One region of the Paraburkholderia sp. J10-1 genome, then DNA from elsewhere that is predicted to be linked to it. Evidence: riboswitches for the same ligand, from Rfam matches in the RefSeq annotation. Region 1 holds a riboswitch; the other holds the start of a gene.
What was found. A riboswitch is a leader RNA that binds a small molecule or an ion and turns the genes downstream of it on or off. The one in region 1 is predicted to bind thiamine pyrophosphate.

Region 1 (4,181 bases):
TGTCGATGAAGTGCAGGTTGATGCCGCCGTGCTCGGTGGCGGGCGAGACCGATTCCTTCAGTCGCGGCGAGTGCACCACACGCACGAATTCGCGCAGACGATTCACGGTGGCGCGCCATTCGACCAGCGTGGAGTAACTGTTGATGAACCACGAGAACGAATCGCTCACGGTGCCGAACGCCTGCGAAATCTGCATGAGCACGCCGAACGTGAAGGCGCCCGCGAAGTAGCGAGGCGCGGCCACGACGAGCGGGAAGATGATGGCGATCTGGCCGTAGAAGCTCAGCACGAAGGTGAGGCGCTTCGTGTACTTCATCACGCGCCACCAGTTGTCGCGGATGTGCAGGAAGAGGCCTTGCGCGTTGCCGCGCTCGGTGTCCATGCCGTCGTAGAGCGCGATCTGCTCGGCGTTCTCGCGCAGGCGGATCAGGCCGAAGCGGAAGTCCGCCTCCACCTTTTGTTGCTGGTAGTTGATCGACACGAGCGGGTGGCCGACCTTCTGGATCACGACCGAGCCGAACACGGCGTAGAGCGCGGCGGCCCAGACCATGTAGCCCGGAATCGCGAGCGGCGTGCCGCCCAGCGTGATCGTGAGCGCACCCGCGAGCGTCCACAGGATCGTGATGAACGAGATCAACGTGACGACCGTGGAGAGCAGGTCGAGCGTGAGCGAAAGCGTGGTCGTGGCGAACGACTGGAGGTCGTCGCTGATCCGCTGGTCGGGGTTATCGGCGAGGCGGTCGCGCTCGATTCGGTAGAACGCGCCCTTGCCGAGCCAATCGCTCAGAAAGCGCGTGGTGAGCCACTGGCGCCAGCGAAACCCGAGCATCTGGCGCAGATACCGGCCATACACCGCGAGGATGATGAAGCCGAACGCCAGTTCGGTGAAGGTCATCAACAGAGGCGGAAAGCGCTTGACGTCCTTGGCCTGCAACGCGTTGTAGAACTCCGCGCTCCAGCCGTTGAGCCGCACGTTGATCCACACGACGAGCAGGTTCATCACGATGATCGCGACGAGCAGCCCCCAGGCGATCCAGCGTTCCTCGGAGACCCAGTAGGGCTTGATCAGGCTCCACGCGGTGATCTTCTGGTGCTCGTTCTGATCGGGCGTGGCGCGGGCAGGTTGATTGGTCATGTGCATCCTGAAGGTGTGGCCGCCCGTTGGGGGCATGCGCTGCGTGCCGCATGGCGGCTGCGGTGCAGCGATTTTTGCAGCGATTCTGTCGCCGGGCGCTTAAGTGAGTCTTAATGGGCAAAAAGCGGAGACAAAAGCGCACGCCGGCGCCGCCGTAGCGTGGCGGTCATTGTCTCACCGCGCGGGCTCGTGAGGCGAAAGCGGCGGGCTCAGGCCATTGTGCCAGAGCAGGCGTCCCGCTCCGCCGAGGTTTGCGGGCCGCGCGCCTTTTGTGGTCTAATCGACCTTGACGAAACAGGGGTGCTTCACCGGTATGCGGGGCATGCCGTACTGAGGCTGAGAGAGACCCTTCGCACCCGATCCGGGTAATACCGGCGCGGGAAGTTTCCAGAAAGTCTTACCGGAGCGCCCAGCATTTGCAGGGGCGCCAGGATTCCCGCCGGGCTGCGCTTTGGGCGCACGGGTTCGTACGAATTCCTTATCGGGACGTACGGGCCGTCTGCGCCGCATAGCCTCCACGGTCGGCCTTGCCAGCCGGTTTCGTCCTTGGGTACGTCTGCTGCTGCCGTACGGAAAGGATACGATGACCGCCTATTCTCTTTGTTCCCCGATTTTTATCGCGTTCGCGCTGCGTGACGGAGCGTCGTCATGAGTCGCGCCCATCACCGTAGTGCGGGCAGCGTGCCCGACTTCGCCGTGCTCGGCGGCGGTTTGAGCGGCCGGCTCGTCGCATGGCGGCTCGCCGGCTCCGGCCATCGCGTCGCGCTCTACGAGCGTGGCGGCCCCGAAGGCGGCGAGGCCGCGGCCTGGGTCGCGGCGGCCATGCTCGCGCCGCTCGCGGAGGCCGCCGTTGCCGAATTGCTCATCACCGAGCTTGGTGTCGCGTCGCTCGAAACCTGGCCGCGCATCCTGGCCGAGTTGCCGGAGCCCGTGTTCTTCCAGCGCAATGGCACGCTCGTGGTCTGGCATACCGCCGATCGCACCGAAGCCCCGCTCTTCGAGCGCCGCGTGCGCGCCAACGCGCCGCGTTCGCTGGCCGACGCGAACTTCGTCGCGCTCGCCGGCGCGCAGCTCGACGCCGCCGAACCGGCGCTCGCCGGGCGCTTCGCGCGCGGCTGGCTGCTCGAAGGCGAGGGTCAGCTCGACAATCGCCAGGCGTTGGCCGCGCTGGCGGCGGGGCTGGCCGAGCGCGGCGTGCAAACGCACTGGCACACCACGGTCGACGAGGCTAATCCGCCGCCTGCGCGCGTGACGATCGACTGTCGCGGGCTAGGCGCCAAACCTGTGCTGCCGGGTTTGCGCGGCATTCGCGGCGAGGTCGCGCGCGTGCACGCGCCGGGCATCACGCTCACGCGCCCCGTGCGGCTCTTGCATCCGCGCTATCCGCTCTATATCGCGCCCAAGGAAAACGACGTCTTCGTGATCGGCGCGACCGAGATCGAAGGCGAGGACCGTTCGCCCGTGAGCGTGCGCTCGGCGCTCGAGCTGCTGAGCGCGGCGTTTGCGGTGCATCCGGCGTTCGGCGAGGCGCGCATCCTCGAGTTGAACACGCAGTGCCGCCCGACGCTGCCCGACCACCGCCCGGCTCTTATTTGGGACGGCAAGACCACGCTGCGCGTGAACGGTCTCTACCGTCACGGCTTCATGATCGCGCCGGAAGTCGCCGACGAAGCCGCGCGCATTGCCCAAGCGCTGCTCGATGCGCGCGTGAACGACGCCGAGTCCTTCGAGTCGCTGCGCCGCGCGTCGCGCTGGAGCGAGATGCTGCACGCGCAGGGCGCACACGAGCCGGCGTGACGCATCGCCAGAATCAAACCGTAGTCTGAGAACGTATTTGCCATGGACATTCATATCAACCAGAAGCCGATCACGCTGCCCGAGGGCGCGACGGTCGCCGATGCGCTCGCCGCATTTGGCGCGCGTCCGCCGTTCGCCGTCGCGCTGAATGGCGATTTCGTGGCGCGCGCCCAGCATGGCGCGCGCGCGCTCCAGGCGGGCGACCGCCTCGACGTCGTGAGCCCCGTGGCCGGCGGCTGAGCCTCGCTCGCCCAGGCCACCGGTCGCGCGCATCGCATGTATCGCGAGCGCTTTCACGACACCGCCCAAGGATTCCAACCCATGACCACCACTCCCACCGCCGACGCGCTCACGCTCTACGGCGAAACCTTCGCGAGCCGCGTGCTGCTTGGCACGTCGCGCTATCCGTCGCTGCAGTCGCTCGCCGATTCGATGGCGGCCGCGCGCCCCGGCATGATCACCGTTGCGCTGCGCCGCCAAATGAACGAGGGCACCGCCGAAGCGGGCTTTTTCGATCTGCTCAAGCGCCAAGGCGTGCCGCTCCTGCCGAACACGGCTGGCTGCCTCACCGTCAACGAGGCGGTCACGACCGCGCACATGGCGCGCGAAGTCTTCGAAACCGACTGGATCAAGCTCGAACTGATCGGCGACGACTACACGCTGCAGCCCGACCCGGTCGGCCTGATCGAGGCCGCGGCGCGCCTCGTGAAGGATGGCTTCAAGGTGCTGCCGTACTGCACCGAGGACCTCGTGATTGGCCGCCGTCTGCTCGACGCGGGCTGCGAAGCGCTCATGCCATGGGGCGCGCCGATCGGCACCGGCAAGGGCGTGATCAATCCGTACGGTCTGCGCGTGCTGCGCGAGCGCTTGCCCGATGTGCCGCTGATCGTCGATGCGGGCCTCGGCGTGCCGTCGCATGCCTGCCAGGTGATGGAGTGGGGCTTCGACGGCGTGCTGCTCAACACGGCCGTTTCGCAGGCCACGCACCCCGAGGCGATGGCGCGTGCGTTCGCGCTGGGCGTCGAAGCGGGGCGCGCCGCGTTTCTCGCCGGGCCGATGGCCGAGCGCGAGGCGGCGGTTGCGAGCACGCCCGTGGTCGGCATGCCTTTCTGGCACCAGGATGGAGACAAGCGATGACTGAAACGCTGCGACTGCAGGACCGCGAACTGTTCTGGCCGCCCGCCGACGAACTCACCGAAACGGCGGAGCGCATTCGCGCGCGCCTCGGCGACTGGCAGCCCACGCATGC
Region 2 (4,181 bases), on a different contig from region 1:
GAGTCGTTAGAAAATGTATCGGCGGGCCGCAAGGGCCCGCCTGGGACACGGTGAGCTTACTGGCGCTGATAAATCTCGGCGCCTTGCTTGATGAACTCGACCGCCTTCACTTCCATGCCTTTTTTCAGGGCTTCGTCGTCGCTCACGCCTTGCTTCGCGGCGAAGTCGCGCACGTCCTGGGTGATCTTCATCGAGCAGAAGTGCGGGCCGCACATCGAGCAGAAATGCGCCACCTTGGCCGAGTCCTTCGGCAGCGTTTCGTCGTGGAACTCGCGCGCCTTGTCCGGATCGAGACCGAGGTTGAACTGGTCTTCCCAGCGGAACTCGAAGCGCGCCTTCGACAGCGCGTTGTCGCGCACCTGCGCGCCCGGATGACCCTTCGCAAGATCGGCCGCATGCGCCGCGAGCTTGTACGTGATGATGCCTTCCTTCACGTCGTCCTTGTTCGGCAAGCCCAGGTGTTCCTTCGGCGTGACATAGCAGAGCATGGCCGTGCCGAACCAGCCGATCATCGCAGCGCCGATGCCCGAAGTGATGTGGTCGTAGCCCGGCGCGATGTCGGTGGTGAGCGGCCCGAGCGTGTAGAAGGGCGCTTCCTTGCACCAGTCGAGCTGAAGATCCATGTTCTCCTTGATGAGTTGCATCGGCACGTGGCCCGGGCCTTCGATCATCACCTGCACGTCGTGCTTCCACGCGATCTGCGTGAGTTCGCCGAGCGTCTTCAGTTCGCCGAGTTGCGCTTCGTCGTTGGCGTCGTAGATCGAGCCGGGGCGCAGGCCGTCGCCGAGCGAGAAGCTCACGTCGTATTCCTTCATGATTTCGCAGATCTCTTCGAAATGCTCATAAATGAAGGACTCCTTGTGATGCGCGAGGCACCACTTGGCCATGATCGAGCCGCCGCGCGAGACGATACCCGTCATGCGGTTCGCGGTGAGCGGCACGTATTGCAGGCGCACGCCCGCGTGGATCGTGAAGTAGTCCACGCCTTGCTCGGCCTGTTCAATGAGCGTGTCGCGGAACATCTCCCACGTGAGGTCTTCGGCCTTGCCGTTGACCTTTTCGAGCGCCTGGTAAATCGGCACCGTGCCGATCGGCACCGGCGAGTTGCGGATGATCCACTCGCGCGTTTCGTGAATGTGCTTGCCGGTCGAAAGATCCATGACCGTGTCGCCGCCCCAGCGGATCGCCCACGTCATCTTGTCGACTTCCTCGCCAATCGACGACGTGACCGCCGAATTGCCGATGTTCGCGTTGATCTTCACGAGGAAGTTGCGGCCGATGATCATCGGCTCGCTTTCCGGGTGGTTGATGTTCGCCGGGATGATCGCGCGGCCGCGAGCGATTTCCTCGCGCACGAACTCGGGCGTGATCGCCTGAAGGGCATTCGCGCCGAAAGCCGCTGCGCCGAACGCCTGGCCCGGATGCTGGCGACCCATCATCGCGGCGAGCTTCGCACCGTTCGGGCCGCTGGCCTTGAGGCTTTCCAGATACTCGGCGCGGCGCTGGTTCTCGCGAATCGCGATGTACTCCATTTCCGGCGTGATGATGCCTTGACGCGCGTAGTGCATCTGCGTGACGTTCTTGCCAGCCTTCGCGCGGCGCGGCGTGCGATGCAGGCCTGGGAAACGCAACTCGGCCGTTGCGGGGTCGGCGGCGCGCTCGCGGCCGTATTCGGAGGAGAGGCCCGGCAGCGCTTCGGTGTCGCCGCGCTTTTCGATCCAGCTCTGGCGCAGCGCGGGCAGGCCCGCACGAATGTCGATCTTCGCTTCCGGATCGGTGTACGGACCCGAGGTGTCGTAGACGTAGATCGGCGGGTTCTTCTCGCCGCCGAAGCCCGTGGGCGTATCCGCCTGCGTGATTTCGCGCATCGGCACGCGGATATCGGGCTGCGAGCCGGTCACGTAGATCTTGCGGGAATTGGGCAGCGGCGCGATCGCGGCTTCGTCGACGTGCGCGTTGGCGGAAATGAACTTCGGATTCGCGTTCATGCGTCTCTCTCTCCATGCAATGCAAAGTGGGAACAGCGGCTTAGCAGGAGACGAGACGGAACGTGGACGGACTTCGCTGTGATGGATGAGGCGTTGAGCGATGTTGCGAAGTCCGGACGCTTCCCTGCGCTGGCATTATCCAGATCAGGTTCAAAGGGTATTTCTCACCCGCGAAATACGCAGCACGACTTTCGTTCGATGCGGCGCATAACGCAGGACCCCCGCGTAAGCAAGGCCAAACGATACACCGCGCTGCGACGATCTGGCAAGTGCCTTTGCGCGCGAGATGTGTCACGCGCGCGGAACTTACAACGTGAAATCCTTCGAGGCTTCGGGCTGAAACAGGATGCGTTCGATCTTCAGTGTTTCGACCGCGCCGCCCGGCGTCGTGAAGCGCACGGCGTTGCCCCGTTTGGCGCCGAGCAGCGCGAGTCCCGCTGGCGAGAACACGTTCAGCCGCCCGGCGTCGACGTTCGCCTCATGGGGATAGACGACGGTGTACGTGAGGGCTTCGCCGTTGCGCTCGTCCACGAGCGTCACCTGCGAGTTCATCGTCACGACATTGGCGGCGACGTCGCGCGGCTCCACGATTACGGCGTGTTCGAGCAGTTCGTCGAGCATGGTTTGACGGGCCGGTGCGGCGCCGGGTTCAGCGGCGCATTTCTCGAGGCGGGCGACGTCGAGTTCGGTGAGGTAGCGGATTTTTTTCGACATGACGGTTCTCCTTGCGATCCAGATGAAAGTCGAGGGACGGGCGAGGGCTGGCGGGCGAAATGGCGCGCGGGCCGCAGCGGGGCGCAACGGATCGGCCCGGAGCCCGACCGAACGGCTCCGATGGCTTGGGGAGGCAGGTTCAGTGCGGACGCCGGGCGGCGGTAAGCGGGGCGGACAGGGGAGGCAGGGCGCGCGCTCGGGTGGACAGCGGCCGCGCCGCCGTTCGCTCGCGGCCGGCTCGCGCACGCGCCCGCGCGCTGCGCAAACTGCGCGGCGGCAAGACGGGGACGGGACGCGAAACAAGCGAAAACATGGCGAACGGCGTGTTAGAAATGAAGTAAATGAAAGTTAAACGAAAGATTCGACCATGCTAGCACGATCTCACAAACCTGGCGCGACGCTGTCGCAGCACCGCGATAGGGTGCGCGATCGGCCATTCCGGCTCGCGCTTCGCACTGTGACGCGAACACAACGACACACCGCGCATAAAGCATCCTGAAAGCATCCGCGACGACCGGCGTTGTTGCATAATGCGGTTCGCCCGTCCCGGGTGTCCTTCGCACTCCGTCCTTTTTCGCGTTCTTGCGCATCTGCACCATGCCGTCGAGCTTCACCCGTCCCGCCGCCTTGCCGCCGGGGCGCCCGCGGTTCTGCCCTTCACGTGCCGCGGCAAAATGACGATGCCTCCCCGTTTGCCTTCACGCGTGAACCCCCAATCTTTCATGTCAACGGTCCTTCAGGCCGCCGCCGCGCTATGGCGTTTCGTGCGCGGCGTGCGGTTGCCGCAGTCGCGCGCCGGGCGCGTCGCGCTCTCGCTCGCGGTTGTCTACTTCGTCTGGGGCTCGACGTATCTCGGCGTGAAGGTTGCGCTCGAATCGTTCCCGCCGCTGCTTCTCTCCGGCTTGCGCAATCTGCTTGCCGGGATCGGGTTGTTCGTCTTTGCCATGCGCCGGCGACCCGTCATGCCGACCCTCCTCGAAGTGCGCAACGCGGGCGTGGTGGGCACGCTGCTCGTGGGCCTGTCGAGCGGCATGCTCGCTTACGGCATGCGGACCGTGGGCACTGGCACGGCGGCCGTGATGGTCGCCACAGTGCCGCTCTTCGCGACCGTGATCTCGGCGGTGACCGGGCGGCGCGTGGCGAAGGCCGAATGGGCTGCGGTCGCGCTCGGTCTCGTCGGCATTGCGATCCTGAGTCATGGCGGCGGTGCTGCGGGTTCGGCGGGCGGCAGCCTCGCGATTCTGTGTGGCGCGCTCTTCTGGGCGATCGGCGCACATCTGGCGGGCAAGCTCAGGTTGCCTACCGATCTGTTCATCGCGACGGCGCTGCAAATCGGCCTCGGCGGCGCCATTTCGACCTCGGTCGCGTGGATCAGCGGCGAACGCATGGGCGAGTTGCACGTTCTGCCGCTCGTGGCGTTCTTCTACCTGATGTTCATCGGCACGATGGCGGCCTACGTCGCCTATGGCTATCTGATCC

Region 2: linked by a shared signal. The riboswitch ahead of thiC (phosphomethylpyrimidine synthase ThiC) and the one ahead of U5A65_RS35490 (FAD-dependent oxidoreductase) in region 1 are both predicted to bind thiamine pyrophosphate.

The regions. Positions count from the first base shown of each region.
Region 1 covers NZ_CAJMYW010000020.1:75,867-80,047, reverse strand. Annotated here, with positions in the region: gene U5A65_RS35495 (ABC transporter ATP-binding protein/permease) at 1-1,135, opposite strand, end outside; TPP riboswitch at 1,422-1,535, shown strand; gene U5A65_RS35490 (FAD-dependent oxidoreductase) at 1,784-2,932, shown strand; gene thiS (sulfur carrier protein ThiS) at 2,975-3,172, shown strand; gene U5A65_RS35480 (thiazole synthase) at 3,254-4,069, shown strand; gene thiE (thiamine phosphate synthase) at 4,066-4,181, shown strand, end outside.
Region 2 covers NZ_CAJMYW010000005.1:115,004-119,184, forward strand. Annotated here, with positions in the region: gene thiC (phosphomethylpyrimidine synthase ThiC) at 57-1,988, opposite strand; TPP riboswitch at 2,092-2,221, opposite strand; gene U5A65_RS17955 (GreA/GreB family elongation factor) at 2,295-2,702, opposite strand; gene U5A65_RS17960 (hypothetical protein) at 3,029-3,316, opposite strand; gene U5A65_RS17965 (EamA family transporter) at 3,425-4,181, shown strand, end outside.